3 regions of the Alteromonas sp. ISO5 genome follow, and region 2 is predicted to be linked to each of the others. Evidence: predicted binding sites of a transcription regulator. Region 2 holds the regulator's gene; each other region holds the start of a gene.
The links. The regulator FNR, encoded in region 2, switches genes on or off when oxygen is low (the NO sensors DNR and NnrR bind a similar motif). The targets are predictions, from matches to a motif close to TTGATCTAGATCAA.

Region 1 (10,738 bases), 1.1 Mb from region 2:
CGACACCCCGGATGGCACCGGTGTGCGGGATTATATCCATGTAGAGGATTTGGCCAATGGCCATTTGAAAGCTATTGAACGTCTTAGCCTCAATATGGGACTGGATATTTATAATCTGGGTACCGGCCAGGGGTTTTCAGTACTGGAAATGATTAAAGCCTTCGAAAAAGCCTGCGGCAAACCTATCAATTATAAAATTGCACCGCGTCGCTCGGGTGATGTAGCAGCCTGCTATGCTGATCCAACCAAAGCGGCGACCGAGCTAAATTGGAATGCGCAGAAGACCCTCGAAGATATGTGTAAAAATGCCTGGCACTGGCAGTCGCAAAATCCGCAGGGCTATAACCACTAAAATAACAAAGGCGCTTTATGCGCCTTTGTTTTAGCTATCTAATTATCCGTTTCGGCATCGAGTGGCTCACTTTCCAGATCCACATCATCAAATAGTGCCTCAAATTCGTCGAACTCTTCGGCTTCTTCTTCATCTGGCTGCGTGTCGAGGTTTTTGCCATCGGTCACCCGAAACTCGAGATTCTGAAAATAGATGTTTTTAACCTGCTCGTAAGGGTCCCTGGCGTTTTCGATCTGACCCTCCTGGCCAAGTAACTGAGCACGGGCTTCCAGAGCACCTACCGTAAATCTCAATACATTGAGGTTGCCGGTCATCAGCGTCATTGGAAAATAAAGATTATCAACAATATCCCCGGTGAAACTACGTGGATCGCTTGGCCCCCTGGCGGGTATCATTAAAAACGGTCCGCTTCCTACGCCCCACTTACCCAGGGTTTCACCAAATTCTTCTTCCTGACGCTGCAACCCCATGGCACCCGCGACATCAAAGAAACCCGCAATACCTACTGTGGAGTTGATAACAAAACGGGTAAAGCTATCGAAGGATGGCCCTACCTTTCCCTGCAAAAGGTTATTTAGCATATTAGCAGGCTCCCCAAGGTTTTCTACCGCATTAGACAGACCGGTTCTGGCAAACCCTGGAACTACGGTGACATAGGTCGTTGCGGCAGGACGCAGCAGATACTTATCGAGGATTTCCCAGTTAAAATCCCATACTACGCGGTTAACACTCTCCAGCGGGTCGCGTGGATCAGAGTATTCCGATGACGCACTGGCAGTATTTGCCGGCGCGTCAACCTCAGCTTGTTGCTCGGCATTATTACTGGCGCAACCTGAGATAAACAAAGCACCAGAGAAGAAGAGAAATAACGAAAAGCGACGTATAGATAATGTCACATTAATTCCTTGTTGATTACGATGGTTTGATCGATAACTTTACCGTTTGCCACTGCAGCCTCCATAGTGCCCTCAAGATCGCCAGGTTGAGCAGGTGCTTCCTGATCCTTCGAGATACGGGCAATCAGGCGGGCTGTCGAAAGCTGCTCCAATGAATAATTGGGCGCCATGGCATTCTCGCTGGTTAACGTCACCGTTAACGGTAAATTCTCTAAAGGTAACCTTAACACCGCAGCCGGCATACGGTTATCACTGTTCGCATCCTGGGCAAACACAAATAAAAACCCGCTATCTGGTAGATTTGATACCAACTCTTCGCTGATCTCTACAGTCAGGTTAAAACCGGTAACTGCCGCTTTTGCGGCTTGCACTCCATTCAAACTGTCGAGACGCTCGGATAGCTGCATAGCGATAGGACTGTCAGCAGGTAACTTACCTTCCAGCCTGGCCAGACTATCGGCTAATAGCTCCTTGTCGCCTAGCCGCCCCGCCACGACCGCCTGCATCAGTACCAGGTTATCATTTTGTTGTTGTCCCTCAAGCAGCGAGGCTAATAATCGCCGGGCGTTTTCAAGCTGCGTTTTATCATCGCTCATCATCAATGCACGGGCATAAGTCATGCGCACGTTTTCGTCATCAGGTGAGAAATGCAGCGCTTTCTCCAGTGCCGCGTAGGCTTCTTCTGTCTGACTCAGGGCCATCCAGATGCGGCCCAGATACATCCAGCCCTGACCGTCTTCAGGGTTTTCCTGCAAGCGTTTACGGATAGCCAGCGTTAACTGCTGAAAATCCTGCGGCGTGAAGTTTTCGCCTTGACCATCAGCTAGCTTGGCACTGAGCTTAGGTAACGCATCAAGCGCAGCCTGAGCATCCTGCAAATGATTAATATTACTGGCTTTGAAATAAGCAAAGCCACCGACGAGCAACGCTAATAAAGCGCCACAAGCCAAGACGAAAGAAGCGTTTGCCGAACCTTTAGACTCTGCCTGCTGCTCCTCTACCAAGGAAATCTTAATTTCGTCACTGGCCTGGCGCATATCCGGCTCACTAAGCAAGCCTTCGTCGACTTCTCGCTGCAATTCCTTTAAACGCTCTTTGACCACGGCAATGTTAGCCTGGGTCAGGTTTTCCTGTTCCGGCCGCTGCTTCAGCCAAGGTAAACCAACCAGCAGGACCAACACGGCTACCAGTACAACGACAGCCCCAATAAACATCCACGACATTACTTCTCACCCTGCTTTAACATCGCCTCAGCTTTGGCCAACTTAGCGGCCATATCTTCCGGCGGTGTCGACTTGCGTCGAACGATAACCATCACAAACGCCAGTAAGGCGAATAACACCGGCGCCAGCCATAACCACATGGTCACCGGCGTTACCGGTGGCTTATAGCTGATAAAATCGCCGTAGCGGGTTTTCATGTAGTCAATCACTTCATCACCGGTTTTGCCCTGTCTCACCAGGTTATATACCTTACGGCGCATATCATGGGCAATCATTGCGTCAGAATCGGCAATATTCTGGTTCTGACACATTGGACAGCGAAGCTCTTCGGTTAATGACAGAAATAGCTGGCGCTGCTGCGGCGTATCAAACTCATAGCTATCCTCAGTCGCCACAGCCGATGCAGAGATAAGTAATAAGACCGTCAGAATTACTGTTTTCATTCAGCTGTATTCTCCTGCGCCATTTCCTGTTGTAACTGAGCGTATAACGGGCCAATTTTATTGTTCCAGACACGTTCGTTGATATCGCCAATATGGTGCATGCGGATCACGCCATTATGGTCGATAAGGAAATGTTCAGGAGCACCGGTCACGCCCAGGTCCAATGCGGTATCACGGTACACATCGAAAATATGAAACTGGTAAGGATTACCAAACCGGTTGGTGATCTCTTCGACTTCCTGTTGCACGCGGTTTAATGTTTTAGTGCCAAACTCCGGATCAAGATCCTGGTCAAAATACAAGCCAACAATGCTGATCCCTTCTTGCTCAGTGAGCTCGGTCAGATAGGGTAATTCCACGGCACAGGTTACGCACCACACACCCCAGACATTCAGTAGGGTCACCTTCCCTTTGAACACTTCAGGCGTATAAGTCGTTTCGGGATTCATCAGATCCGGCAGCGAAAAAGCAGGCATGGGTTTGCCTTTAACCTGGGAGTCGAGTTCTCTGGGATCAGAAAACAAGCCGCTGAACAAAAACACCACCAGCACCAGAAACGCCAGCAGCGGCACGCCAAAAATCATTAACTTTTTCATGCTTTAGCCCCCTCGCTGCTTGCTACACTGCGCACCGCAGTTCGCACTTTAGCGACTTTAGCCATGCGATAGCGTTTATCACTCATCGAGCAAATCCCGCCAATAGCCATGATTACAGCTCCAGCCCAGATCCAGGTCACAAAGGGTTTGATATAAACCCGTATCGCCCAGGCACCATCGTCGAGGGGCTCACCCATGGCAATAAACAAATCCCTGAACAGCGTCGAATAAATACCGGCTTCCGTCATCGGCATACGCTGTACCAGGTACAGGCGCTTCTCGGGCTCAAGATGTACCAGCTTGTCACCCGACTCGTATACATCAAATATACCCACATCCGCAGTATAATTTGGCCCGGTTCGCTGCTCTACCTTGCGAAAGGCAAATTCATAGCCTGACAAGGTGACTGACTCGCCCGGCATCATCCGAACATCTCTTTCCACTTCATAATTACTGACCAGAGTTATGCCAATCAGAGTCACAGCGAAGCCCAGATGGCCAAGGATCATCCCCCAGTGACTGGGCGTGAGCTTACGTAGTCGTTCAAAAGCACTGAGGCTGGTATCCATGGCGGACACCCGTTGTACCACTTCTAAAGTCGTGGTGATCAGAATCCAGGCGCTCAGCACCAGTCCCAGTGCAGCCATGTAAGTTGGAGCATCGTAGGTATAGTTAATTAAAACCCCGGCGCTTACGCTTAAGCCAAAGGCAAATAGTAACGTTTTTTGTACCTGTGACGCCGGTTGATGCTTCCAGCGGGTCAATGGACCAAGGCCTAAAAACAACACAAAGGGTACAATCAGCAGCGTGAACATCTGATTAAAAAATGGGGCGCCTATGGAAATAGAGCCCAGCCCAAGCTCTTTGTGTATCAGCGGTAATAAAGTCCCCAGCAAAACAACCAGTGTTGCCGCACACAGGAACACATTATTGCCCATCAGCAATACTTCACGGGAAAACAGCTGGTAACGGCCCGGACTCTTTAATTGCTGAGCACGCAGTGTATACAGTACTAAACTAAAGCCGGTTAATAGCACCAGAATGCCGAGAATAAATAGTCCGCGGGCCGGGTCGCTGGCAAAGGAGTGTACCGAGACAATCACGCCGGAACGCACTAAGAAGGTGCCCAGTAAGCTTAACGAGAAGGTGGCGATTGCCAACAGCACCGTCCAGGATTTGAAGGCTTTACGTTTCTCAGTTACCGCCAGGGAGTGCATTAATGCAGTGCCCACCAACCAGGGCATAAAGGAAGCATTCTCTACCGGATCCCAGAACCACCAGCCCCCCCAGCCAAGCTCGTAATAGGCCCACCAGCTTCCTAGAGCAATGCCTACAGACAGGAAACTCCAGGCGGCAATCACCCATGGCCGGGACCATCTTGCCCAGGTAGAGTCCAGTTGACCGGAAAGTAATGCAGAAACCGCAAACGCAAAAGCCACTGAGAACCCTACATACCCCATATAAAGCATGGGCGGGTGAATGATCATGCCAAAGTCCTGCAGCAATGGGTTAAGATCGCGGCCATCCACCGGGAAATAAGGCAACATGCTGTCGAAAGGATTGGACGTCAGCAGAATAAACAAATAGAAACCAACGGAAACCATACCAAGTACTGCCAGTACACGCGCAATCATAATTTGCGGTATACCGCGGCTAAACAAAGCAACGGCCACTGTCCACAGTGACAACATCAGCACCCAGAGCAAAAACGAGCCTTCGTGCCCGCCCCAAACGGCCGTGACCTTATAATACACCGGCAAACGGCTGTTAGAATTCTGTGCGACATAATTGAGAGAAAAGTCGTCGGTGATAAACGCATAAACCAAACAGCCAAACGCAAGGGCAGTAAAACTGAACATGGCGATAGCCAGCGGGCGCGCCGTACCAATCATAGCGTTGTGCCCTTTGAACGCTCCCCATAACGGGTAGACTGACAATAAAATAGACGCTACCAGCGCCAATGCGACCGCAATATTACCTATTTCGGGGATCACGAGCCTGTATTTCCTTGAATGGGGTTAACATGCTTAATACCTTTCATTTTCTCAGCAAGTTCTGGCGGCATATATTCTTCATCGTGTTTAGCCAACACTTCCTCGGCCTCAATAACGCCGGATTCCAATAGTATACCAGTAGCAACAATGCCCTGCCCTTCACGGAACAAATCAGGCAGGATACCGGCATAACGCACTGTCACCTGCGGACCGGTATCGATAAGATTAAAACTGACCGCTAATGATTCTGAATCCCGACTCACAGTGCCCGGGACCACCATACCGCCAATTCTAAGGCGCTGACCGACCGTAGGTTTCACCCCTTCCTTGCCTTCGACAATTTCAGAGGGCGTGTAGAACAAATCAATATTGTCGGTTAATGCGAATAGCATAAGCGTGATCGCACCAACAATCAGTAAACCAATGCCACCAACGGCCGCGAGTCTTTTTTGTCGTCTTGGATTCATACTGCTTAACTACCTGTCTGTTGTGATTCAGATTGCAATGCCTGATTTTTTCGCGCCGCCACAATGCGGGCTTGCCGCGCTTGTTCTTCACGAGCGTTATGCAACAACTTTTTATGGGTGCCGGCACTGTCGACAACTATCCAAACCAGCGCCAGCAGCGACACACCAAATGACAGCCAAACATAAAGGGCATAGCCGCCCATGGCCAGGAAGTCCTGTAAACTATTAAACTGCATGATCATCTCCGAGCGCTCGCGCCGCCAGGTCTTTCACCCAGGGGCGGTGGTATTCTCGCCGAATAATTTCATTTTTCATACGCATTACGGTCACTGCTGCAATAAATAAGGCCAAACCCAGTAAAGCGATCAATAAAGGCCAAAGCATTTCAGGCGCAATGGAAGGCTTATCGAACTTACTGATCGTCGCGCCCTGGTGCAAGGTATTCCACCATTCAACCGAATAGTGAATAATGGGCACATTCACAACGCCAACCAGGGCCATTACACCTGCCGCTTTACCCGCCTGTTGTTTATCCTCAAACGCGCCGTATAGGGCAATCACACCAAGATAAAGAAATAACAAAATTAATTCAGAAGTGAGTCTGGCATCCCATACCCACCAGGTGCCCCACATGGGCTTGCCCCAGGCGGCCCCGGTAAACAGCGCAATAAATGTAATCACAGCCCCAACGGGGGCCATGGCAATCATGGCCATGAAAGCTGTTCGCCATTGCCATACAATGCCAACTAACGCGGCAACCGCCATTGCCACATAGGTACTCATCGACAAAATTGCGCTGGGCACATGAATATAAATAATCCGAAAAGAATCCCCCTGCTGATAGTCCTGGGGCGCAAAGGCCAGTCCCCAGAGACTGCCGGCTAATAAGCATAAGATGCCAGGCCAGAGAAAGTAGGGCTGCAGCGTCACACACAGTTGATACGCTCGTTCAGGTTTTGCATACGGATGTAACCACTTCCACATCAGTTTTGACTCACTTTAAGTGCATAAGCAATTGCAAAGGGGGCTGTTGCCATTGCCAGCATCAGCATGGCGCCAATAATAGCAAGTTGTGCCCGGTAAGGTAATTGGAGTGCCGCAGAATCTACCGCCGAGGTGGCAAATATCAATAACGGAATGAAAACCGGTATTAGCAGAAGTGCCAGCAGTACTCCGCCTCGCTGTAATCCTACCGTTAATCCGACCGCTATCGCGCCCACCAGCGAAAGAAGCGGCGTGCCCAGTATCAGGGTCAGCATTAACGCGATATACATATCGACCGTCAGGTTTAAAAATAGTGCCAATAACGGCGAAAAAAGCGCCAAAGGGAAGAAGCTCACCAACCAGTGAACCATTACCTTAACCGCGGCAATTGCCGCGACAGACTGGCCACTCAGCATATATTGTTCCAGCGAACCATCCCAAAAATCGTCACGAAACAGACGTTCCATGGCCAGCAATGAGGACAGGATCGCCGCAATCCATATCACACCCGGACCAATCTTTTGCAAGGTTACCGGCCCTGGTCCAATGCCCAGGGGAAAAAGGGTAATAACCATTAACAAAAACATCAGTGGTTGCGCCAGCTCAGAACGCTGGCGAAAAGCCAGCGCCATATCCCGCTTAAAGATACCGTTTATCAACGTATTCATAGCTGATACTCCAGCACTAACTCAGTAAATGGGCCGGCCTGTTCACTCAAAGGTTGGTGCGAGGTAGTGATAATGGCACCCTGATTGGCAACATGCTCACGCATATGCGTTTCGAGCAATTCAATGCCATCGGTATCCAGCGCGGTAAACGGCTCGTCAAGGATCCAATAGGTCGCTTGTTTCAACCATAAACGAGAAAGGGCGACCCGTCGCTGTTGACCGGCTGAAAGTATCCTTACCGGCACATCTTCGAGCCCTACCAGTCCGAGCCTTGCAAGCACCTGATAGGCCCGCTGTGCAACAAAATCAGTGCCGTGCTGTGCACACCAGAAGCGCAAATTTTCCATAGCAGTTAGTGCACCATTAATACCTGCCTTGTGGCCCACATAGATCAGTTGCTGATTAAACCTATCCCGCACTTTATCCAGCGGCTCGTCATTTAGCAGTAGCTGGCCGCCCTCTGGCGCTGACAAACCGGTTAAGATCCGTAACAAACTTGTTTTACCTGCGCCATTGGGACCCCGCAGGTAAATAAGTTGACCGGGCGATAAGCTAAACGACAGGTCAGAAAACAACACTCTGTCACGTTTAATACAGGTTAAATTGTCTGCTGCAAGTCCTGCCAAGATGTATCCCGTTCTGTTAGCAAAAAAATCCGCCGCATTCTATCATAAACCAGCCGCTTCGCATCTTACCCAAAGGGCGGATCGGCAAATTTCTGATCTATTTCAATCTTTGGCATGATTGACATTATACTTAACTGTTGAAACTGTCTGCCGATAACGACTTATGCAATCATCCAATCTGCCCCCACAAGCAAGCTCCGAGAGCAGTCGAGTCAATACTGCAGAGTCATCAAGTGTGGCGACAAAAACCCAGACAATAGCCAGAATTGCTCAGGTTTTACAGCCTGTGCAGGCTGCCGCCACTACCGCAGCAAAAATGTCGACAACATCTGCCGGACCGGAAAAGGCCTCCAGGGCGTCACCGGTTAATATTGCCAGTGTATTCATGGCTACAAACCAGCAACTACTGCAGGTTAGTCCTGCCGTGCGCGTGTCCAGCGCAGAAAGCTTGCTGTTGGTGCGCCTGCCCACTGAAGCACCGATCCAACCGCCGCAGGGTTCCTCCGTCCCGTTTAAAACTGTGTTGCCGCCGCATTCCGGAGCTGCGGCATTACCAGCGTTACTCAAAATATCGCCGGAAACCATTCACCAACGGGTATCCCAGGTGCAGTTTCAGTCACTTATGACGGCATTAACCCGCTCTTTCACTGCGCCGGTCACGCTGCAGGCCACGGTTATCCAACAAGACAATACCTCAATAAGGGTCAATGCCGGCACAGCGCGGCCATTGATTATCGATATTCCGTTAGCGAAAGCGGCCAGGCATAGCGATGCAGCGTTGTCCAGTCCCTCCGCGAACAAAGCGGCTTTACCGGCAACAGTATCACTGACCGTTTCATCGCGGCAAAATCAGTTAAAGGTGCAAATAACCCCGCCTTCCCCATCTGCAACGACAGCACAAGCCAGTGCGCCTGCTCCTGGTGCCAGTATCCTGACTAGTGTGCAACGAAGTGTTAACGTGCCGGTGAATTCGCCCCTTGCCAGTAAGCTCACTCAGGCGATTACCCAACAAATGCCTCTCAACGTAGAGCCGCCTAAACTAGCCAATTGGGTAACTCAGTCACTATCGCCTGCAGCGACAAAATCATTTCAGCAGCTGAGTCCGATGCTACCTGCAACAGTGAGTATTAAAGGCAGTGAAGTTACCATCACCGGCTATAAGACACAGCTACTAGCGGTCAGTACAACATCAACCGAGCCCATGAGCCGATTAGCGCCCCAAATTAGCCCACAGCAAACTGGGCAGCTAAATATTCAAAGTACTACCGCCAAGAGTATCCCTCAGGTCACTTTTACGCCTTTACCCGCACAGCCTGAAATAACCACCAGGCAATCAGTGCAGCAAACATCATCTTCGCGGCTTAGCGCCGGTATGCCGAAAACGGACAGCAGACAACCCCAGCAGGCAATGTTCCATTCAGCAACCATAAACAACGAGCTGGATAAGCCTGCGATACCGACAGAAGTAGAAAGTATCGCGAAACATAAACTGGCGCAGCTTCCAGCTGAGGTCCAAACAGCTCTGGCGCAATTCATACGATCAGCAAATAGGATTAATGTCAGTAATACGGAATCGTCGCAAGTCAGTCTTAGTGTACTCACCACCGCGCTGCAAAAGTTCGCTAGTGCTAATCCAGCCCTTGCCAGACCCATCAACTCGGTGATTGAACAGTTACAGTTGAACCTTTCAACAAACAACAAATTACCAACAGCAGAGCCATCACAGCTCCAGCCCGAATTGGGTGGTTCAGCCGAGCCGGCTGCAGCGAGAAATAGCACCGACTCAGCCCTACTGAGCTCGGCACTGAAACAACTAATCACTTCGCCGGCCTGGCTTCAGTCTCCGCTAACACTTTCATCACCGCCGCCAGGACAGAGCTTTTTAAACGGCCTGATTCAGCTATTACAGTTGTCACTGCTTGGCAGACACTTTAAAACCCATGAGGATATCGATCAGGCGCTTAATCGGCAACGAGCGACTGCACCGAAAGGCAATTCACCAAACAGCCTGCTAGGTTCAATTACCGGGCGTCAGGTCAGGGAATTTGCCCAACTCGACAGCCAGCAAAACCTGCTCAAGCAGCTTAAAGGGTTACTAGCCGGCCACCAAAGTGCCAAGCTTGGGAATATGGAGCAAACGTTACAAGGCAATGATAGCTTTTATTATGTGCTGCCCGGATTATTACCCCAGCAAAAACCGGCTGAACTGCTAATCCGTCGTGAGCGTGAACGACAGCCGGAACAACAAAACGACACGGCTCAAACGCAATGGCACCTCACCATGAAGCTCGATATCGGTGAGCAGGGAGAACTGCTCACTAAAGCGAAAATCCGTGATGAACAGCTTTATCTTGATATTTATTCGTCAAACCAGGCTCTGCTCGAAAAGGTGTGCGTAACCCTGCCCTTTTTACTCAAACGCTTTAAACAACTTGGGTTAACTGTTGAGGAACACAAACTGCAATTGGGTAAGATACCCGAGACGCTGG
Region 2 (10,738 bases):
TACCTGTTGAGGTTTAATCATGACCAATACGTATAAACCCAGGGTCGTTGTATTAACCGGAGCTGGCGTGTCGGCAGAATCAGGCCTAAAAACCTTTCGCGATAATAACGGTTTGTGGGAAAATCACCGCGTAGAAGATGTCGCCACGCCAGAAGGCTTTGCTGCAAACCCGGCGTTGGTTTACCGTTTTTACAATGAGCGCCGGGCGCAATTGCAGCAGCCCGAAGTACAGCCGAACCCTGCGCACAAAGCGTTGGCCGAATTAGAGCAGGCGTTGGGTGAGCAGTTTTTACTGGTTACCCAGAACGTCGACGACCTGCACGAGCGAGCTGGCAGTAAGCGGGTCCTGCATATGCACGGTAAATTACTCTCGGCTCGTTGCTGCAGCACCGGTCGCGCGATCCCCTGGCATGACGACTTTGATGACACCACAGAGTGTCGTTGTTGTGTGCCAGGTGAACAAATGCGCCCGGATATCGTGTGGTTTGGTGAGGTGCCTATGCATATGGATGACATCATCATGGCGCTGGCCCAGGCCGACGTATTTATAGCCGTTGGTACATCCGGTCAGGTGTACCCAGCGGCCAATTTCGTGGCGATGGCTGCCGACAGCGGCGCCAGAACCATCGAAATTAACCTGGAACCGAGTCAGCAAAACAGTCTGTTTGAAGAAAAAATTGTCGGCCAGGCGGGAAACACTCTGCCGGAGTTTGTCGCCCGGTTTATCCAGGATTATTGCTGAGCGGATTGTTACTTATGGATTATCTGAGTGAGTTTATCACCATTGCGTTGGTGCATCTGGTAGCGGTCGCCAGTCCGGGACCGGATTTTGCAATTGTAGTGCGCAACAGCATTAGTTACGGCCGGCGCATTGCCATGTATACCAGTGTTGGTGTTGGTTTAGGGATCCTGCTGCATGTTGCGTATTCTCTAATCGGCCTGAGCGTTGTGATCAAAACAACTCCTTGGCTTTACTCGACCATCAGCTATTTGTCGGCAGCCTATTTGCTTTATCTTGCCTGGGGAGCGCTGCGTGCCGGCCCGTCGGATTCGGCCGCCACTGTCTCTACAACCGGTCAGACCACTGAGATTAGCCCTAAAAAGGCGTTGGTAAGCGGTTTCCTAACCAATGGTCTGAACCCGAAAGCCACCTTGTTTTTTTTATCACTGTTTACCGCCATTATCGATATTAAAACGCCCTTTGCTGTAAAGGCTTTTTATGGCATTTATCTGGCGTTCGCAACTGGGGTTTGGTTTTGCTTTTTATCTTATTTGTTAAGCACTTCAAGAGTCGCCAAACTGATCGGCGATAAAGGCTACTGGCTGGACCGTTTTATGGGAGTGGTATTAGTGGCGCTGGCAATACGACTGGTAACACTCTGAGACGGTGGTTAGTAGTTTGGGCCAGCCTGATGGCAATGCTATACTCCCCGGCGAGATTACCCGATGAGACGACATTTTGACCGACAATAATCAACCGCCTACAAACAGCTCCCGTCTGGAACGTGCTCTGGCTGGCGAATATCAGTTTAATATCCGACAATTGTTTAGCGAAGCGCAAAACCTCTACAAGCAGCATCTGGGCTTGTTGTTAAAAGCAACGGGCTTGCTCATGGCAATTGGTCTGGGTGCCATAGTGATAATGATTAACCTTTTGTCTCTGGACATGACATCGGTTGAAAGTATGCAGTCGGGTAACGCTGGCTTGCTTGACATTGCCATGCTGGTACTGATGACGCCGATGATTGTTGGCTTTCGGATGCTTGGCGTTAAATTGGTTAGTCATCAGACAACCAGTATCAATGAGCTGTTTCAGTATTTTCCTTATATTCTGGTACTGGTAACCGCTAATTTGCTGATCAGCCTGGTTATGCAGGTAGGTCTTAACCTGCTTATCCTGCCGGGGTTGTATGTCTACCTGGTAACCCAGTTTACGGTGGTGCTACTGGTTGAAAAACGCCTTAGCCTGATGCAGTCAATCATTCTTTCAGCACGGGTAACGAACCGGTATTTGGTGCCCTTCATGCTATTATTGCTCGCATTTATTATGATGTTTGTGTTGGTCCTGTTCACCATGGGACTGGCTATATTGTGGGTAGGGCCGATTTATTCGCTGGTAATGGGCCGTTTGTATGCCGATCTGTTCGGTTTCGATGACGAACCCCAATCATTACACCCAACCAAAGAGGATTCGATACTCGATGCATAAACGGGAAACCAGTAAGATCATCCTTATCGCAATAGCCATTATGGCACTGATTGTTGTTCTTGCGTGGATGACCGGTACCAGCGAGCCCGATATTCTGGATGTACCGGAAACTGAGCAGGCCGAACAACCCGTACCTGATTTTAAAGCGATAGAAGACACCACAGAAAAGAAAAAGGCATTTTTTGCCTATTTAAAACCTGAAGTAGAAAAGCAAAACGATTACTTACTGAGTTTGCGGCACTATTTGCAAACGTTACAGCGTCAGCTGGCGGCTGGTAACAGCCTGACAGAGGACGATAATGAGCGCCTGGATTGGCTGGCTGACGAGTATCGCGTGGATCAGGATTTACCGGCTGACGCGCAAATTCCTAAATTGCTAAATAAAGTGGATATTTTACCCGTTGAGCTGGTATTGATGCAGGCGGCGAATGAGTCGGCCTGGGGGACTTCACGGTTCGCCCAGCAGGGGTATAACTTCTTCGGCTTATGGTGTTACAAAAAAGGCTGCGGATTCGTACCGGCACGGCGCAACAGTGGTGCGATTCACGAAGTGGCAAAGTTTGAAAATTTATCGCGCGCTACCTACACCTATATGCGAAATATTAACCGTCATGACGCTTATCGTGAGCTACGTCATATCAGAGCCTCTTTACGTCGGGCACAATTACCGGTAACCGGCCTGGCACTGGCAGAAGGGTTAATGAACTATTCTGAACGTGGTGCCGCCTATGTTAATGAACTTCAGAATATGATCCGATACAACAAAGGGTTTATCACCGAATGAAACGTACCTTAGTAGCACTGAGCCTGTTCGCCTCCGCCTTTAGCGCCGGCGCTGAGCAAATTGAAGTGGAATATAAACGCTTTTACAGCCACATTAATAAAATAGGCGACGAAAATACCTCTGCTCTGCAGTTTGCCTTTGGCTTTTTGAGAGTTGGTACCAGTGATTTATGCCCCGTTAATCAGGCGACCATTGTTACTCAGAAGCAGGATATTCCCCTGACCGTTACGCCTGAACAGCGCTTCTTAGTGCCCAAAGAACGGGCGCTTAAGTTAGCGGATGCAGCAGTCGTAATAGATCTTGGCGAAGCCGCTAATCTATGTGATATGTCGGTGCAGATAGAAACTACCGCTGAATACATAAAAACCGAATACACTGCAGAAGATCTGGCCTATATTAAGCAACAATATGAAGCTTTCTTTAACGAAATGGGCGGATTCCTGTCGTTTATGATGCCTTCCGTTAAAGGCCTGACATTTCGTTTTAGTGACGATGAACTCGATGCGCAGGTGCCCGGTGCACCAGCAATTACTAACGGTATGTTAATGCTGGATAACGCATGGTTAGAGCAGGGGAAATCGCTAAAACTACCTGTTGAGCCATTGCGTATTACGGCCTTGGCAAAACGCTAAGGACAAGCTGAGATAAAGGTAAGGGGCTTATCCGGCCCCTTTTTTGTGATTAACTGATTTCTTCGTTTACTTCATCCGGTGCTTTGGGTGCCTCCAGTGCATCAGGATCCACTTCTGATGGCGATAAGACTTCATCTAGCACCAGTTGATAACGAATTTGTTCAGCCAGGCGTTTTACCACCTGTTCACCGGTTTCACAAAGCTCCGCACAGCGATGAAACTCCATTAACCCAACATCGGTCAGGGTTGGTTCAATCAAAATGTCAGGTGGCTCGCCAGCAAGACGGGAGCGCGTCACCCGGGCCTGAAGAATTTCCAGCGAGCTGCTCATCACACTCAAAATGCCAGGTGCCTGTTTACTGTTGTCTTTGGGTTCTGGTGAGAACCACTGGCGCACTACATCCTGACTTTTTTTGAAGAAATGTTCATTCTTTTCCTGGGTTTCTTCGTGCTTGGCGGTTTCCCGGGCTAACTGCAATGGTCTGAAATCGGCATTCAGGTTTACTGCTATGACAAAGTCAGCGCCTAACTGACGGCACAGGTTTACCGGTACCGGATTGACTACGGCACCGTCTACCAGCCATCTGTCGTTGTAGGCGATGGGTGAAAATAACGCCGGAATGGCGCAGGACGCCTGTACCGAATTACCGACATCGCCCCGATTAAAAACGACTTCGCGACCTGAATACAGGTCGGTGGCAACACAGGCAAAGGGTTTGTCCATAGCTTCGAAGGTAGGGGCGCAAAATTCGTCTGACAGCTTGTCAAAGACCTTCTGGCCGCTCGCCAGTCCGCCCCGCCGAATGCCAATCCCCATTAAACTCAGCGTTTGCCATTCGGTTAACGAGGAAGCCCAGGATTTTAATTCGTCAAGTCGGCCGCTGGCATAGGCTGCACCTACATAGGCACCAATTGAACAACCTGCCACCACGTCGATTTTAACGCCAAGTTTTTCCAATGCCTGGATCACGCCAATGTGAGCCCATCCACGGGCTGCACCTGAGCCCAGAGCGATGCCTATTTTCATAGTAACTTTATTCCGTCAGGTTTACGATATTGATGGAGTCTGCAGTGTCAGAGCGGTTCTCAGGTTCAAACTCGGGGGCATCGAAGGCGATGTCACCCTCTGGTTGTACTTCACCTGTTGCTTTTATGGCTTTAAAGTCATGAAGGTTTCTATCAACCAAATGCGACGGGGTAACATTTTGCATCGCCCTGAACATGGATTCGATGCGGCCCGGAAACCTTTTGTTCCAGTCCTGCAACATCATTTTGATGTTCTGTCGCTGCAAGTTTTCCTGTGAACCACATAAGTTACAGGGAATGATGGGAAATTCAACCGCAGCAGCATACTTTTCAATATCCTTTTCTGTGCAATACGCCAGTGGGCGGATCACCACATGCTTGCCATCATCACTAACCAGTTTAGGCGGCATGGACTTTAACTTGCCCCCATGAAACATGTTAAGAAACAAGGTCTCAAGCATGTCGTCACGGTGGTGGCCCAGCGCGATTTTTGTCGCACCCAGTTCAGTTGCTGTCCGGTATAAAATACCGCGCCGTAAACGAGAACAAAGTGAACAGGTCGTTTTACCTTCCGGAATTTTATCCTTTACAATGGAATAGGTATCTTCCTCAACAATGCGGTAATCAACGCCCAGGCTTTGCAGATAATCCGGTAAGATATGCTCTGGAAAACCGGGCTGTTTCTGGTCGAGGTTAACCGCCACAATGTCGAAACTGATAGGCGCTATTCGCTGCAAATACATAAGTACATCCAGCATAGTGTAGCTGTCCTTACCACCGGATAAACACACCATTACTTTGTCGCCATCCTCGATCATGCCAAAATCGTCAATGGCTTTGCCAACATTACGACGTAAGCGCTTTTGTAATTTATTAAAGCTGTATTTTTGCTTGGTTTGCGTTGCCGGCGAGGCACTATTGATGTGTAAACTCATGATAAAGAAAGACCCATATTGCAATGGGCGCCATTATACGTGAAGCAAGGATAGGCTGCATCCCCGAATAAGGCCCGGGACATACCGTGGCAGTAACGGATACCTGCCACGGAAACCGGCGCTTAGCTTACCGGGCTTTCAAAGCCGTCGGGTTTAATTGCCAGTACATCACAGTTGAGTTCATCGATGACATGTTCAGCGGTATTGCCGATCAGCGCAGCAGAGATGCCTACACGTCCAACTGTGCCTATGATCACCAATTCCGCATCAAGCTCTTTGGCAACCTGAGGGATGACCTTTTCAGGGAGTCCTTCTTTCACATGGCAGTTATCCAGTGGAATATTGTAATGGTTACTGTGTTTCTCCATTTCTTCCAGGTGGTGGTTTTTAACCGACGCATTGTAAGATTCAGAGTCAAATTCAGGCACCTCAATGGCAATATTAAGCGGCGTACCCGGATAGCAGTTAGCCAGATGCACATGACCGCTCAATAACCTGGCGTAATCAAGGGCTATGGTAGTAAGTCGGTCGTTTAGCTGAGCATGTTCGCGGTCTTCCGTACCCACGTTGACTGCCGCCACAATTTTGCCATCCTGAGGCCAGTCGTGCTCTTTAACCAATAGCACCGGCGCAGGGCACTTACGCACCAGATGCCAGTCTGTGGGGGTAAAGATCACGGAGCGTAAATCATCATGAGAACGGGTTGCTTTGACGACAATGTCGGCATTACTGGCGATAGCATATTTGATGATGGCTTCGTAAGGGCGGTTATTCCATTCCACAGCGGCCTCTATGGGCTGACTGTACTCTGCCAGTTGTTCCTTAAGCCAGACCGTTCTTTCATTCACAACCGCCTGACGCATGGCCTCACGCTCCTCACCGGAAAGCATGGTGGTCATTTCGTAGGAAAAATCGTAGATGGTCATTAAGGCGGTGATGGACGCGCCAGTTTTTTCAGCCAGTTCAATGGCTCTGGAGATAGCGGGCTGGTTTTCCCTTTCAGGTTCTACCACGGCCAGAATATTGCTGTATTCAATCATAACGACTCTCCAAAGGAAGTATTCATTAAGAGTGTACGACGTGAGCAGCTGTTTCTCCAGTTTCAGATTTGTCTGGGATCAAGTAATGATAAAAAACCAGAGAAAAACAGCTCACTAACAGATTAATTGATAGTGGTAGAGGGGATATCCATACTATGCAGTTTATTATCCATCGCTTCAAAATCGATGATAGTGATCAGTTTGCCGTCAACCTTGATAATGCCTTCTTTCTGGAAGCGTGTTAACAGGCGAGAGATAGTTTCAACGGTCAGGCCCAGGTAGTTACCAATCTCGTTGCGGGTCATACTCAGGTTAAACTGACGAGGCGAAAAGCCACGATCTTCAAAGCGTTTGGATAGATGCGCAAGAAAATAAATCAGGCGCTCTTCGGCGGTACGTTTATTCAGCAACATCATCAGATCGTGATCCTGCTTAATTTCGGCACTCATAAAGCTCATTATCTGATGACGCAATTTAGGGAACTGCACCGCCATTTTATCTAGGGTTTCATACGGTAACTCGCAAACCATCGCCGTTTCCAGCGCCTGAGTATAACTCTGATGAGCGTTTTCACGCAGGGCATCAAAACCGATAATATCACCAGGGAAATGGAAACCAATGATTTGTTCTTCGCCATCCTTGCTACTAACAAAAGATTTAAATGAGCCGGCACGCACTGCATAAAGTGAGTTAAATTTATCACCGGCCTTAACCAGTTTATCGTGCTTATGAAGCGGTTTTTTACGCTCGATAATATCATCCAGTGAATCGAGTTCGCTTTTATTTAACGAAACAGGCAGGCACAAATGGCTGAAACTACAGCTCTGACAATGAATCGAAAATTCTGAGCCTTTTGACATAGATTACGTCTCCGTGTGGGCGTCGTTTAATTATTACCGTTTAGGGTGCGGTAAATCAAGAAAACCCCATATATTATCAGGCAAATTGCGACCAATGACTTAGTCTTCGGGTGTTGTAGGAGCTTTAATAACCAGCCGGCTCCCAGACTTACGGCAATCAGCGCCGGAAAAGTGCCCAGTCCGAAGGCGGTCATTGTTGCCGCACCATATAAACCATCACCACTGACTAATGCCCAGGTAAGGGTTGAATAAACCAGTCCGCAGGGCAACCAGCCCCAGATAAAACCATAAGGAAATGCCGAAAGCGGCGATTTAAACGGAATAAATTGTTTAGACCATGGGCGAATGCGTTGCCACAGTCCGTTGCCCAGTTTTTCAAGGCGGGCAAGACCACGCCACCACTGGGCCAGGTATAAGCCCATGGCAATCAGCATTACGGCGCTAAGCAACTGAAATATCATCAGACCATGGCTTACTGAGGCACGGGCAACCTGGCCAAGTACGCCGGTTATGGCTCCGGCAATGGCATAACTGGTAATGCGCCCGAGGTTATAACTGAGTATATAGGGTAGTGGTGGCTGACTGCCTGGCACTGCTGCTCGCAAGGCGCCCGCAATGCCACCACACATGCCAACGCAATGGAGTGAGCCGGCCAAGCCAACTACAAATGCCGAAATAAAGCTGTAATCACTCATTATCGGTGTTAGCTTTATCCTGCGGTTTGGCTTGTTGCTTGCGTTCTTCTTCGGGTAAGTCGTCGTCGAACAGAATGCTGTAACCCTGGCGCTCAAGGTCCTGGAACTGATCGGATTTTACCGCCCAGAAGAAAATGCCCAGGGCCACCGCGACCAGAATAATTGCTAACGGGATCAGCACATAAATAATACTCACATTACCGCCTTACTTTAATAATCGGGTCGAGTTTGAAACCACTATGATACTACTTAATGACATACCGATCACGGCCATCCACGGTAACAGTAAGCCGGAAACCGCAAAAGGCAGGATCAACAGGTTGTATCCCAGCGCCCAGAGAATATTCTGGCGAATTTTACGCCGGGTTTTCGCCGCAATGTCAACCAGCGTCGGCACCGTAGTCAGCGATTCACTCAACAACACTACATCCGCTGCATTGCGGGCAATGTCAGTGGCATTTCCAACGGCAACCGAGACATCTGCACTCGCAAGTACCGGCGCATCGTTAATACCATCACCCAGCATCATGACCTTATGACCCTGAGTCTGTAGTTTCTGCACCGCCTGATATTTTTGTTCTGGTGTCAGTTCACCGGTAGCTACTGTCAGGGGCAGTTTAGCTGCCAGTTTATCCACGTTATGCTGGGTATCACCACTTAGTAGCACCAATTGGAAGCTCTTTAATCCGGCGAGCGTCTCGGCAGTATCGCTTTTTAGATTGTCAGTGACTTCATAGGCAGCCAGGCATTGGCCATCGCAAACTAAATACACATTGGCAGTCACCGGTATAACCGAGGGATCGGCCTGGGTAAATGTCGCTGATCCAAGCAGGTATTGCTTACCGTCTACCATGCCGCGAATACCGCCGCCGGCAGTGACCTCAAAATCACTCACCGCAAACTGTTCGCTGGCCGAAAATGCCTTGCTGATAGGGTGTTCAGAGTGGGATTCAAGGCTGGCAGTAACGGTGTAGAGGTAATCCGCTTGCGCAGGATTGGCAAACCACCGATCGGCAATGCCAAATTTACCTTCGGTAAGGGTACCGGTTTTATCCAGGGCGATGGTATCGATACCGGTTATTTGCTCCAGTGCATCGGCACGTTTAAGCAATATACCCTGTTTATTGAGTCTGGCCATCGCGCAGGTTAATGCCGATGGCGTAGCCAGGCCAAGCGCGCAGGGACAGGTTGCTACCAGTACCGCGATAGCAATCCAGAATGCCTCATCGTTACCCCGAACAGACCAGTAGACGAAGGTGAGGGCACTAATCAATAGTACTGCCATGACAAAATAACGCGAAAAAGAATCTGCCATTTGCGCCGCTTTAGGCTTGTTAGCCATAGCGGTGGACTGCAAACGAATTATCTGATTTACCAGCGCATATTTCAGTTGCTGATGCACTTCAATGGTTAACGTATTTTGCTGATTCACCGTGCCGCCGAATACCGCTGCGCCAGCGTCTTTAAGCACCGGCTCAAATTCCCCGGTGAGCATAGACTCATCAATGGCTGAAGCGCCATCGATGATACGCCCATCTACCGGTATCGTTTCACCGGCTTTAACCAATACTTTATCTCCCACGACGAGGTGTTTTGCCAGACAGGGTTCCACTTTGCCATCGTCACTCAACCGGTGCGCGGTGACCGGGATGTATTGCATCATATTGGCTGAAATCTGTGTAGCCCGATGGCGGGATCGGTGCTCCAGATAACGGCTTAACAGCAATAAAAAGATAAACATGCAGATAGATTCAAAATACACGTCACCGGTTTCCAGCAAGGTGGATTTAATCCCAGCAATATAAGTACCGAACACCGCGATAGTAACCGGCACATCCATATTAACGGTGCGGGCACTGATAGCTTTGATTGCCCCCAGATAGAAAGTACTGCCAGAATAGAAGACCACGGGTGTAGTAAGCACCAGTGCCACCCAGTAAAAATACTGGCGGGTTTCGGCTTCGATAGCGCCAAACAGATCAAAATACAGACCGGTCATTAGCATCATGACCTGCATGGTCATCAGACCGGCAAGACCAAGCTTTTTAAGAAATTGCTTCTGTTCTTTCTGGTAAGAGGCTTCGTGTTGATCAGGCTGGAAGGGGAGCGCTGCATAACCTATTTTTTTCAACGCTTTTAAGATGCCGCTCAGTTGAATAACGTCATCTGACCACGTGACAGCAGCCCGGCGTTCCGAAACATTTACGGACACCTGGTTGATGCCGTTTACCCTGGCCAGCTGCTTTTCTATCAGCCAGCCACAGGCGGCACAGGTGATACCTTCTACTGTGAGCTGAATTTGTTTGTGGTTACCTTCATCGATTACGAAGTCTTCCTGCAGGGAAGGATCGTCATATATCGCCAGTTTGCCCAGTGTGGCCTGAAATTCGGTATCGCCGCGGGCGGCCGGCTCGGTTCGAAACTGGTAATAATCTTCCAGACCATTCTCGACAATGGCTTCGGCTACCGCCTGACAACCGGGACAGCACATAACGCGATCTTTACCGAGTATGGTGGCATGATAAGGACTGTCAGCTTCTGCCGGTAAGCCGCAGTG
Region 3 (10,738 bases), 500 kb from region 2:
CAAGTTTGTACCCAGTCCAGCAAAGTGTTCAACAGGACTGGCAACAGGTGGCTACCGCACTGTGTATCAACCGCTCTTTTGCCATGTTATCGGGCGGCCCAGGCACCGGTAAAACCTATACCGTCGCTCGCATACTGATGGCGTTGCAGGTGGCCTGGCGGGGCACATTAAATGTGGTGCTCACAGCACCTACCGGTAAAGCAGCCCAACGACTCACTGAATCAGTGGATGCCGCCCTGGCACAATTCGCCGGTCATCCGACACTATCGCAGTACAGCGCCGCCATACAACAGCCCGCCATGACGCTGCACCGGTTACTGGGCATGCCGCGTTGGGGGATTCAAAGCCGGTTTACTCAGCATAACCCGCTGCCGGCGGATGTGATCATTGTCGACGAAAGCTCAATGATCGATCTCGCCTTAATGACCCGCCTGTTCAGGGCACTGGCACCGCATACCCGGGTGATCCTGGTGGGCGACCCGAAACAGTTACCGTCGGTAGAGGCGGGAAATGTTCTGGGCGATATTATTGCCGCGCTGGAGTCTGACTTAGCGGATAGTGATTCATCGGGCGGTGTTGATGAAGCTTCTGCGCAGCAGTTTGCCCGGTTGTGCCCGCATTTACCGCCGCTAACCGTCTGCGCTGACAACAGGCCGGTGGCCATGCATTTCGCCCTGCGCGTGGCGCAGCGCTTCAGTGGTCAGTTGGCTGAGGTGGCCAGCGCCATGAATATCGGCCAGATTGATGCGGTGTGGCCTCAGTTAAAAGCACTGGAAGCCAGCCAGATGCACGATGTTGAAGGCGTAGCTACCAGCAGTTTTAACGCGCTGGATAACCATTTTAATCAACTGGCAGTAAACTGGTTTGGGGCCATTAGTCAGGCTGATTCACTGCCTGTAGCAATGAGTCATTTGCAGGCCGGACGCTGGCTAACACCATTCAGGCATGGAGAGTGGGGGGCGTTGGCGCTTAATCAGCGCATTGAACGCTTATTGTCGCCAGGCGATACCCGCGGCTTCTATCAAGGCCGGCCAATCATGATCACCGAAAACCATCATGGCCAGCGCCTGTACAACGGCGACATCGGCTTAATTTGGCCAGATCAACGTGGAGTGCTAAAAGCCTGGTTCGCGGGGCAAGATGGTCTATTCCGGGCAATACCAATTATGCGCTTGCCCCAGCATGAAACCGTGTATGTGATGACTATTCATAAATCTCAGGGTTCCGAATTTGACCGGTTATTATTGTTGGTGCCGGAAGCGCCTTCCCGTCAGGCTGCCAGCCTGTACAGCCGTGAGCTGGTGTATACCGGCCTGACCCGGGCGAAAACCGGCGCAGTGCTGGTGACCACCCAGGCGATTTTGCAGGACGTGGTGGCCCGCCGTCAGCAGCGCAAAACGGGCTTGCCACAGCTACTTGCTGAGGCTATTGGCGTTAATCGCTAAGTGGCACCTCACTGAGGTGCTGCTGTCGTTTGGACGTGGTCAGTTGATTATTGATATCCACGAAATACAGCAAGCAATCGGATTTGGCGATGTCACTACGCGTGGTAACCATAAAAAATTTCAACGGGCGGGTGACGGTGAGTTCGCTGTTATCGGCACAAAAATAGTCGCTCAGGAACTCCTGTGGTTGCTGGCCTGACAGCCTGAAATGTTCTAAGCGAGCATGATCGAGCCAGCCTAATACCTCTCCTGGCCGGGTAATGCCAAAATTACGTTGTTCAATATCCTGGCGGATGGTGACATTGGCGCCGAATACTGGCCGTTCTGCATAAGCCAGTGTGGCATGACGATGAATCTCCAGACGTTTGGGCTGTTCGAGCAGCTCTATATCCTGACGCGGGGCAAAGACATCCTCAGCCATCAGGTAAGAACGTAAGCCGTTGTAGGCATTTAAGGTAGCCAGCTCATCCATGGCACCACCGGATTCGATGGTAACGATGGGACAGCAAAAAGGCACTTCCATCAGCGAGCCTAGCTCAATGTCGGTATGGATAAACCACCGGGTAAAGTGCGAAGCCAGGGCTGTATACTCGGTACCCAGTCGGGTGGAGACGCTGAAAGCTGGTCCGCTGCCGGAGGTATTATGTACATCAACTATGGCTTCGGGGGCTAAATCCACCAGATAATCCAGTATCTGTTTGGCCAGTATACCCTGCGTATCGGTATAGGGTGGCTTGAAACAACGGTTAATATCACGGTTTTCCGGCAACGCCCGGTGGGTGAACATAGGCTCATGCAGGGCGGCATCCACTGAAACCACAATAAAGGTGGTATCGGCATAGGGTTTAAAGCCTTCTTTCAACAAGCGGTGTAAGGCTTGAAAGCCGGACGGTTCGTTACCGTGTAACAGGGTTGTGATCGCTCGTTTCCGGCGGGTTCTGCCGGGCACAAAGATAATCGCCGGTCCGCCCAGCATCTGCAGAAAGCTGACGCTGGAGTCAGGGATTTGTTGTGGTGTCGGCGCATGCAGTATTTTAAAGCCGGGCAGAGCAGGTGTGGCTAATCTGGCGGTTCCCATTGCTACTCCCAATAGGCCACAGGTTGACCACTGTGGCTCAGTTGATAGTACCGGCGACACAGTTCGCCAAGTACTTTTGATTCAGAATATTGATTCATTAAGGTTTTATAGGTGTTTAACTGCCACAGGGCGCCGGTTTGCCGTGCGGCCAGGCGATGCTCGATAATACCAAGGTAATGATCCCGCTCTTCGCGGCTGACCCCGATTTTTGCCAGTCCATCGTCTGCGTTGCCAATTAAATCTGACAAAATTGCGGTGACCTTATATTCCTTCAGCTGATGCTGATGCTTTTGTGGCCACAGAATTTGTGCATTCAGGCCGGACTGGGCACAGCGGTAAAAGTTATATTCGGTATAGCGAAAAGGCAGGCGCTGTAAATACTCTTCAATGTGCTCCGACAGTGCCTCAACCAGTCCAATCTGTAAGGCGGCATTGGCAAGCATATCCTGATTGGTTGGGCCGGCTGGCAGACTGCGGTATTCAATCCGAACATGACCGTTTTCACCCGGTTCGAACACTGCACGGTTCCAGCTCCATACGGTACCGTGATGTAAATTGAGTTCGGCAAAAAGTTTGCTGGCCCCGATTAACCGCTCTGAGATCACAGGCAACACCGCCGGGTAAAGGGCAACGCTTTCGGTCAGACAATCAATGATACCGTTGCGTAACCAGCCGTGACCATAGCTTACCCTGGCTGGCTGACGCCATTGGGTCGCCTGGGTATCGCGGTAATCGATAGCTTGTTTAAACAGCGCAATACGGGTTTCCTGCCATAGTCGTTTGCCCATAAAGAAGGGCGAGTTTCCGGCCAGAGCCAGCACCAACGGCGAGATAAGCTGGGCGGTGTTATAGCAATCGGTAAACCGGCTGTGAGCGATGCGGTGATGTAGTTGAAAAGAGGTGTTAGCGCCTTCCAGCGTGACATCATCACAGGTCGTTCTCACCACATCCTGGCCATGAATATCAATGTCGAATGGCGCGCCACGCTGTTCGCTGAGCTCCTGGGTGAGCGCTTTATAACGGGGCCGGTTGGTAAGGTAGTCTTCGGTTAAATGACTGCCGGCCAGGGTAGGTAGTATGCCAATTGCCATGGCGTGCCCATCGAAAAGACTGGCGGTTTGGTCGACCACCCGGCTGGCTTTGTCTAACTGTTGTTGAAGCTGGGAGAAGGGTTTGCCAGTTGCATTGACCGGCTCAAGATTAAACTCCAGGTTGTATTGATTTAACTCTTCCTGGAGACCATCGATACGGGCTTTACCGAGAATGGCTTCATTGATAGGCGCCGGGTTGAACTGCCGATTAACCAGATAAAACTCTAACTCCGCACCGAGACTGACTTCGTCGCGGTTGTAGCAGTCCCGACTGAGCTCGTGTTTAACTTCGCACAGTTGTGCCTGCACCCGTTGGTCGAACAGTGCACGTTGGGTGTCTGTAAAATCATGTTGTTGAAAATTAAGACCCATGCTTTCTCTGTGTCAGTTAACAATGCTAAGTGTAGCGTATCGCAGAGCAGAGTAACGACAGGCGGCAAATAGCTCCTTGATACAGATCAAGCCAGATCACAACTGGTTGAACGGCATCTTATTGTTTGCGATAAATCAACAAACTCCATGCGTGATTGGTCGGCGGTTATGGCGGTTTGGTCAGTCGTGACTGGATTTATGCCTCTGGTTTGGGTAGCGTAATAGTCAAGAAAACACTGATAAAAATGTAAAAAACCGGAGGGAATCCTTTGCGCGTTTATATTCTGCTAGCCAGCCTGGCGCTGATGGTCGTTTCGCCTGTATGGGCGAAGACCATCGCATCCTTTACCAAAGATATGCAAAAGCAAGCGGGATTTATTCCCGTGTACTACAGCAGTGAAGACGATAAGGTTTACCTGCAAATCGAGGCGCTCGATGACCCACTGTTATTCCAGTCTAGTCTGCCCCATGGCGTGGGCTCCAATGATATTGGCCTGGATCGTGGGCAACTGGGTGCCACGCGCCTGGTGCAGTTTGAGCGTTACGGCAATAAGCTACTGCTCAAGCAACTGAATACCGAGTACCGGGCAAGTGCCGATAACCCGGCCGAACGAGCCAGTATCGATGAAGCGTTTGCCGATTCGGTTATCGCTGGCTTCACGATTGTTGCCAGTGATGATGACAGCGTATTAATTGACTATACCAGTCAGTTACTGAGCGATATTCACGGCGTGGCAGAACGTTTAAAAAGCCGTCAGCAAGGCAGTTTTAAAGCTGACCCGCAACGCAGTGGCGTGTATCTGCCCCGCACCAAAGCGTTCCCTTTAAATACGGAATTGGAAGCACTGGTTACCTTTGGTGGCAAAGGGACCGGTACGTATTTACGTCAGGTCACACCGGATGCCGACAGTGTCAGTGTGCACATGCACCATTCTTTTATCGCCTTGCCCGATGACGGCTATGAGCCGCGTGAATTCCACCCGTTTTCCGGCTACTGGAAACACAGTTGGCAGGATTATTCTGCGCCCATTACTGAACCTTTGGAGCAAGCCTATATTCGCCGTCACCGGCTGGCCAAAAAAGATCCCGCTGCAATGGTCAGTGAAGCCGTTGAGCCGATTGTTTATTACCTCGACCCTGGGATCCCGGAGCCCGTAATGAGTGCCTTACGCGAAGGCGCAAGCTGGTGGGATCAGGCGTTTACTGCGGCCGGATATAAAAATGCGTTTCAGGTAAAAGTATTACCGGAAGGTGCTGACCCAATGGATGTGCGTTACAACGTAATCAACTGGGTACACAGAGCCACTCGTGGTTGGTCTTACGGCTCGTCTGTAGTGGATCCGCGCACCGGTGAAATCATCAAAGGTCACGTCACCCTTGGCTCACTGCGGGTACGCCAGGATTACCTCATAGCGCTGGGGTTAACCAGTCCGTTTAGCGGTAACAGCGAGACAACCAAAGAGCAAAAAGAAATGGCGCTGGCACGCATTCGTCAGTTGGCTGCTCATGAGGTTGGCCATACGCTGGGCATCGCCCACAACTTCGCCGCCAGCGAAAATGGCCGTGAATCAGTGATGGATTATCCGCACCCCAAAATTGAGATTAAAGGCAATCAGCTATCGTTGGCTAATGCCTATGATACCGGCATGGGAGAATGGGATAATTATGTCATTGCTTACGGTTATCAGGACTTTACGGAGGGCACAGATAGTGCAGAAGCCCTGCAGGCAATGGTAGTGGAAGCTCGTGAGGCCGGACTGAAATATAAGTCTGACGCTGATGCCAGAGCATCCCGTCACGGGTCATCCGATGGCCATATGTGGGATAACGGAGCTAACCCGCTGGCTGAATACGATCACTTGCTGCAGGTTCGTGATATTGCACTGGCCAATATGGGCCTCAATACTATTGCTGCAGGACGCAGCCTGTCGTCATTGGAAAATGCACTGGTGCCGGTGTATCTGTTGCACCGTTACCAGCTTGAAGCCGTGGCCAAACAGGTGGGTGGAGTACACTACTTCTATGAGAATAAAGGCGATCTCGATAAGCCCATGGGGGTTAAGTTGGTCCCCTCAGAAACCCAGGTTGAGGCGATGATGCGTTTAATTGATGCGTCGAGCGTGGAGGTGCTTAAAATGCCGGAGCGTCTGTTAACTCTCATAACACCGCCGATCTTTGAAGAAGCAGAAACCCGCGAACAGTTCAATGGCCGATTAGGCCGGGTGTTCGATCCGATCTCCGCTGCGGAAAGCGCTGCGGCGTTCAGCCTGGCACTACTGTTACACCCTGAGCGATTAAATCGCCTGGCTTATCAACACAGCCGCCAGACCAGTATTCCTGGTGTTGATGATTTGATCCGTAAAATTTTCTCAGTGCATTTTTATCGTCAGCCTGAACCGAGTGATAATCTGGTGGCCCGCTTGCAAATGGTTGCGTTACAAAGCGTCATGCAGTCGCTGCAAAATGAAGCCACGTCACCGGAAGTGAAGCTGGCGATTACCGCAGAACTGATGACGCTGACAGAGTGGCTGGAAGATGAAGATGAAGTGCCGGGCTACCGGGCACTGGAGCATTACCTGGACCATTACCTTGATACCGGCGACTGGCAGATGGACTTCAAAGTGAAGCCTTTGCCACCGGGCTCGCCAATCTGAACAAGTGATTTCATGTATATCAGAAGAGGGCTGTTTGGCCCTCTTTTTATGCGTCCTGTTGCCGGGTGAGGTAATCATACTCGGTGAAACATTTGTACAGCTGGGTACCACTGAGCACCGATGCTGAAGGAAAATGCAGCATGGGGATCAGATCGCAGGGGGCGTGGATGTCATGACTGCCTTTATCATTATCCAGTTCGTCGATGTTCAGCACGCGGGCCAGTAACTCGCCCTGTTTTATGTGCTGACCGGGCTGAGCACAATATTCCACCATGCCTCCCCAACGGGTGAACAGAGTTTTATAATCTTTTAGCGTTACGCCAATGCGATCCATGGCCGCCGGCTTAACCTGACTTTCGGGTAATAAGCCTTTCACGGTGAGATAACTGATAATGCTGCGGGCATCAATTTCACCCTCGGTAAAATCAATTACTTCCTGACTGCCCATTTCCAGCGTAAACGCCTCAATGCCAAAATCGATATCACGGTTATCCCGTTTATTGAGGGCGTCGGTCAGGGTCCACCAGGGGCAAAAAGTGGCTTCATCCAGGGCCCCGGCAAAGACGTTGGGGATAAATATACAATGAGGAAAGTTAAACGCTTTTGCGCTTTCGCGGGCATACTCCGGAATATAAATGTGGCGGGTTGAAACCGGCCCGTTATGTAAATCCAGCACAAAATCGGCATCCAGAGCCAACTGTTGTAACCGCAGATTAAGCTGCTGAGCAAGGCCCAGCCCCCAGGGGCTGGCGAGCTTACTGGCGATGGCAGTGCGCAAATGATCCCGAAAGCGCTGTTTGACTGAGGTCACCGATTCTTCTGCTGTAACCGTGTTAACAAAGGCTGCTATCTGATCGGGATCGTAATAATAACCCCGGTTCCAGTTTGTCCCATTGACCGGATCAAACCGGCCAAGGGTATATTCTCCGGCTTTAATGTTGGTGCCCACCGGATTACAGTTGGGTACCAGCACAATTTCGCCGCAAATGGGCATCGCCTGCAGCCACTGAATAAGGTGATAGATCACTACGTTACCCTGAACTTCGGCGCCGTGAATAGAGCTTTGGATGTACACTTTCGGCCCCGGCCGCTGCCCTTTAATGCGATAGACCGGCACATTCATGCTACGGCCTGATGCATTCTGGGCGACCTTGATATGTTGTTTATTTACCTGATTGAGCATAACGATTCTTTATTTGGTTATTTTAGTGTGTTGGCAAACCGTGCACTGCGGATCGGCAGGCACCGTAAATTGTTGCCAGCTGAGCGACAGGCCGTCGTAAGTGAGTAGCTGGCCAGCGGGTAAAACCTGCTTGCCGATGAGCCATAGCAAGGCAATGTGTGCTTGTTGAGTGCCTATGGTGGCGACTACTGGTGCAAAAATACCAGCTTCCACACAGGACAGCTCTTGTTCGCTGAACAGCCGGGAAATGCACTGATAACAAGGGCTGTGGTTAAGCGGATCAACCACCAGTAACTGACCTTCAAAACGAATGGCCGCACCACTTACCAGCGGACGCTGCTGCGCGTAACACATGGCATTTATTTGCTGGCGACTGGCCGCATTATCGGTGCAGTCCAGCACCAGATCATGCTCGTTAATGGTTCGTTGAAGTGCTTCATCGTCAAGTCTTGTGGTAACAGTATTGATGCGGCAATCGGGGTTGAGTTCGTGTAACCTGTCGCGGGCGGCGTGTACTTTAAACTGGCCGACCTGAGCGCGGTTAAACAGTAGCTGCCTGGGCAGGTTGGACGCTTCTACCTTATCATCGTCGACCAGGGTAAGCTGACCTGTGCCACTGCTGCATAACAGTTGCGCAGCCGGACAACCCAGCCCGCCGATACCGATGATCAGCACCCGGGCATTGAGTAGTGCTTCCTGGCCTGCCAGGTCAATCTGGGGCAGCACAATATGGCGATTATAAGTGACCGCCTGGGGATAGCTTAGCGTATCTGCCATGGTTAGACTTTTATCCTGTTATATTTCAACGCATAATGTACCAATTCGACAGTCCTGTCGCAGCAGATTTTTAAGGATCATCATGACTACCGCTTCTGAATCACTGGCAATTGCTATTTTAACTGTATCAGACACCCGCACACTCGATACCGATACATCTGGTCAGTATCTGGTTGAGGCCGTTACTGACGCTGGCCATCGTGTGGCCGACCGCAAACTGGTTATTGATGATATTTATCAGCAACGGGCTATCGTATCGGCATGGATTGCCGACCCTGCGGTGGAAGCCATTCTGGTGACCGGCGGTACCGGATTTACCGGCAGGGATTCAACACCTGAGGCGCTTAGCGTTTTGTTTGATAAAACGGTCGACGGCTTTGGCGAGTTGTTCCGTTACCTGAGCTATCAGGAAATTGGTACCTCGACCATTCAGTCACGGGCGCTGGCCGGCTTTGCTAACCGTACTGTAATCTTCTGCCTGCCTGGCTCAACCGGGGCATGCAAAACGGCCTGGCAAGGTATTATTCGTTCACAATTGGATGCCAGTTTTAAGCCATGTAACTTTGTTGGCCATTTAAAGGGCGATCACTAGTTATGCAATTATCACATGTGAACCAACAGGGCGAAGCCAACATGGTGGATGTCAGCGATAAAGCGGTGACTACCCGTGAAGCTATCGCTGAAGGGGAATTACACTTAAGTGCCGAGGCGCTGGCGCAGGTTAAAAACAACAGTGCTGCCAAGGGCGACGTGCTGGCAGTGGCCAGAATTGCCGGTATTCAGGGGGCAAAACAATGCGCCAGCCTGATCCCGTTATGTCATCCCTTAGCGCTGAGTAAAGTGGATATCGAGTTTACTCTGGACGGGCAGAAAAATCGCATTATTACCCGTTGTCGGTGCAAGCTGAATGGCCAGACCGGCGTGGAAATGGAAGCGCTGACTGGCGTTAATGTGGCGCTATTGACCCTGTTTGATATGTGCAAAGCGGTGGATCCGGCTATGATAGTAACCAATGTGCGAGTGTTGCATAAGCAGGGCGGTAAGAGCGGTCAGTGGAGTCGTGATGAAGATTAAGTTTTTCGCTCAGATCCGGGAAGTTACCGGCACCGAATCGTTGGATATGGCGGTACCGGCTGATGCGACCATTGAAGGCGTGCGTCAAGCGTTAATAGCCAGAGGTCCAGAGTGGCAGGAAGCCCTATCGGTTAACGTGCTCTGCGCGTGCAATCAGACGTTATGCGACGGCAGCATGGCCGTGTCTGAGGGCGATGAAGTGGCCTTCTTCCCGCCGGTTACAGGAGGTTAGAATGTTTGCACGGGTCAGTGAAGACGATTTTAGTCAACAGGCATTGTATGACGAACTGTGTGAACATAATAAAGCCAGTCAGTCAGGCGCCGTGGTCACCTTTACCGGCCGGGTGAGAGACTATAACGCCGAAGGTGCCATCGACGGTATCGAGCTGGAGTATTACCCGGGGATGACTGAGTCCGCTCTGCAGCAATTACTTAAGCAGGCAATGGCCCGTTTTCAGCTTACCAATGGCGGCATAGTGCACCGGGTAGGGAGGTTGCCAAATCAGGCGCAAATTGTCTGGGTTGGCACTTGTGCGGCGCATCGACAGGATGCCTTTAGTGGGGCGTCGTACATGATGGATATGCTCAAACAATCGGTGCCTATCTGGAAAAAAGAATGGACGGGCGATACATCAAACTGGGTGGCCGCTAAAGGTACCGACCATGACGCCGCAATGCGTTGGCTGGCCGACGAAGAGGACAACTAACCTGCCATGCATCAATTATTCAAGCTGACGGTTGCCATACTTTGCATCATTAGTATGGTTAACTCTGCGTTGGCCGGGCAAACTATTAATGTGGCAGTGGCGGCCAATTTTGCGGCGCCTTTGCAACAGCTGTTACCCGAGTTTGAGGCTGTCTCTGGTATCAGCGTCAGGGTGAGTGTTGGTTCAAGCGGCGCATTATTTGCGCAAATTCAACATGGAGCTCCCTATGATTTGTTCTTATCAGCAGACAGTAAACGTCCACAGGCACTGATTGCTTCTGGCAGGGTAAACGAGTCTGCAGTAGCAACTTATGCGATTGGCCATCTGGCATTAGTAGGCGATGTGGATGGCATAACC

Region 1: ccmA (cytochrome c biogenesis heme-transporting ATPase CcmA) is a predicted target of FNR. The motif match lies at 8,342-8,355, and genes of this name have one in related genera.
Region 3: AC2T0J_RS16690 (glutamate-cysteine ligase family protein) is a predicted target of FNR. The motif match lies at 4,063-4,076, and genes of this name have one in related genera.

Annotation. Positions count from the first base shown of each region.
Region 1 is NZ_CM176572.1:84,727-95,464, forward strand. It holds gene galE (UDP-glucose 4-epimerase GalE) at 1-352, shown strand, start outside; gene AC2T0J_RS00385 (MlaA family lipoprotein) at 391-1,248, opposite strand; gene ccmI (c-type cytochrome biogenesis protein CcmI) at 1,245-2,471, opposite strand; gene AC2T0J_RS00395 (cytochrome c-type biogenesis protein) at 2,471-2,914, opposite strand; gene AC2T0J_RS00400 (redoxin family protein) at 2,911-3,510, opposite strand; gene AC2T0J_RS00405 (heme lyase CcmF/NrfE family subunit) at 3,507-5,504, opposite strand; gene ccmE (cytochrome c maturation protein CcmE) at 5,501-5,971, opposite strand; gene ccmD (heme exporter protein CcmD) at 5,977-6,207, opposite strand; gene AC2T0J_RS00420 (heme ABC transporter permease) at 6,197-6,955, opposite strand; gene ccmB (heme exporter protein CcmB) at 6,955-7,623, opposite strand; gene ccmA (cytochrome c biogenesis heme-transporting ATPase CcmA) at 7,620-8,249, opposite strand; gene AC2T0J_RS00435 (hypothetical protein) at 8,485-10,738, shown strand, end outside.
Region 2 is NZ_CM176572.1:4,228,304-4,239,041, reverse strand. It holds gene AC2T0J_RS18940 (sulfurtransferase) at 1-17, shown strand, start outside; gene cobB (Sir2 family NAD+-dependent deacetylase) at 20-742, shown strand; gene AC2T0J_RS18930 (LysE family translocator) at 757-1,383, shown strand; gene AC2T0J_RS18925 (YciC family protein) at 1,460-2,209, shown strand; gene AC2T0J_RS18920 (glucosaminidase domain-containing protein) at 2,202-2,993, shown strand; gene AC2T0J_RS18915 (DUF2987 domain-containing protein) at 2,990-3,625, shown strand; gene rssA (patatin-like phospholipase RssA) at 3,675-4,652, opposite strand; gene ttcA (tRNA 2-thiocytidine(32) synthetase TtcA) at 4,660-5,586, opposite strand; gene uspE (universal stress protein UspE) at 5,709-6,626, opposite strand; gene fnr (fumarate/nitrate reduction transcriptional regulator Fnr) at 6,749-7,486, opposite strand; gene AC2T0J_RS18890 (sulfite exporter TauE/SafE family protein) at 7,513-8,181, opposite strand; gene ccoS (cbb3-type cytochrome oxidase assembly protein CcoS) at 8,174-8,377, opposite strand; gene AC2T0J_RS18880 (heavy metal translocating P-type ATPase) at 8,387-10,738, opposite strand, start outside.
Region 3 is NZ_CM176572.1:3,731,312-3,742,049, forward strand. It holds gene recD (exodeoxyribonuclease V subunit alpha) at 1-1,445, shown strand, start outside; gene AC2T0J_RS16685 (M14 family metallopeptidase) at 1,435-2,523, opposite strand; gene AC2T0J_RS16690 (glutamate-cysteine ligase family protein) at 2,526-3,986, opposite strand; gene AC2T0J_RS16695 (zinc-dependent metalloprotease) at 4,292-6,640, shown strand; gene AC2T0J_RS16700 (M14 family metallopeptidase) at 6,687-7,823, opposite strand; gene moeB (molybdopterin-synthase adenylyltransferase MoeB) at 7,833-8,600, opposite strand; gene moaB (molybdenum cofactor biosynthesis protein B) at 8,683-9,192, shown strand; gene moaC (cyclic pyranopterin monophosphate synthase MoaC) at 9,195-9,674, shown strand; gene moaD (molybdopterin converting factor subunit 1) at 9,664-9,906, shown strand; gene AC2T0J_RS16725 (molybdenum cofactor biosynthesis protein MoaE) at 9,908-10,381, shown strand; gene modA (molybdate ABC transporter substrate-binding protein) at 10,388-10,738, shown strand, end outside.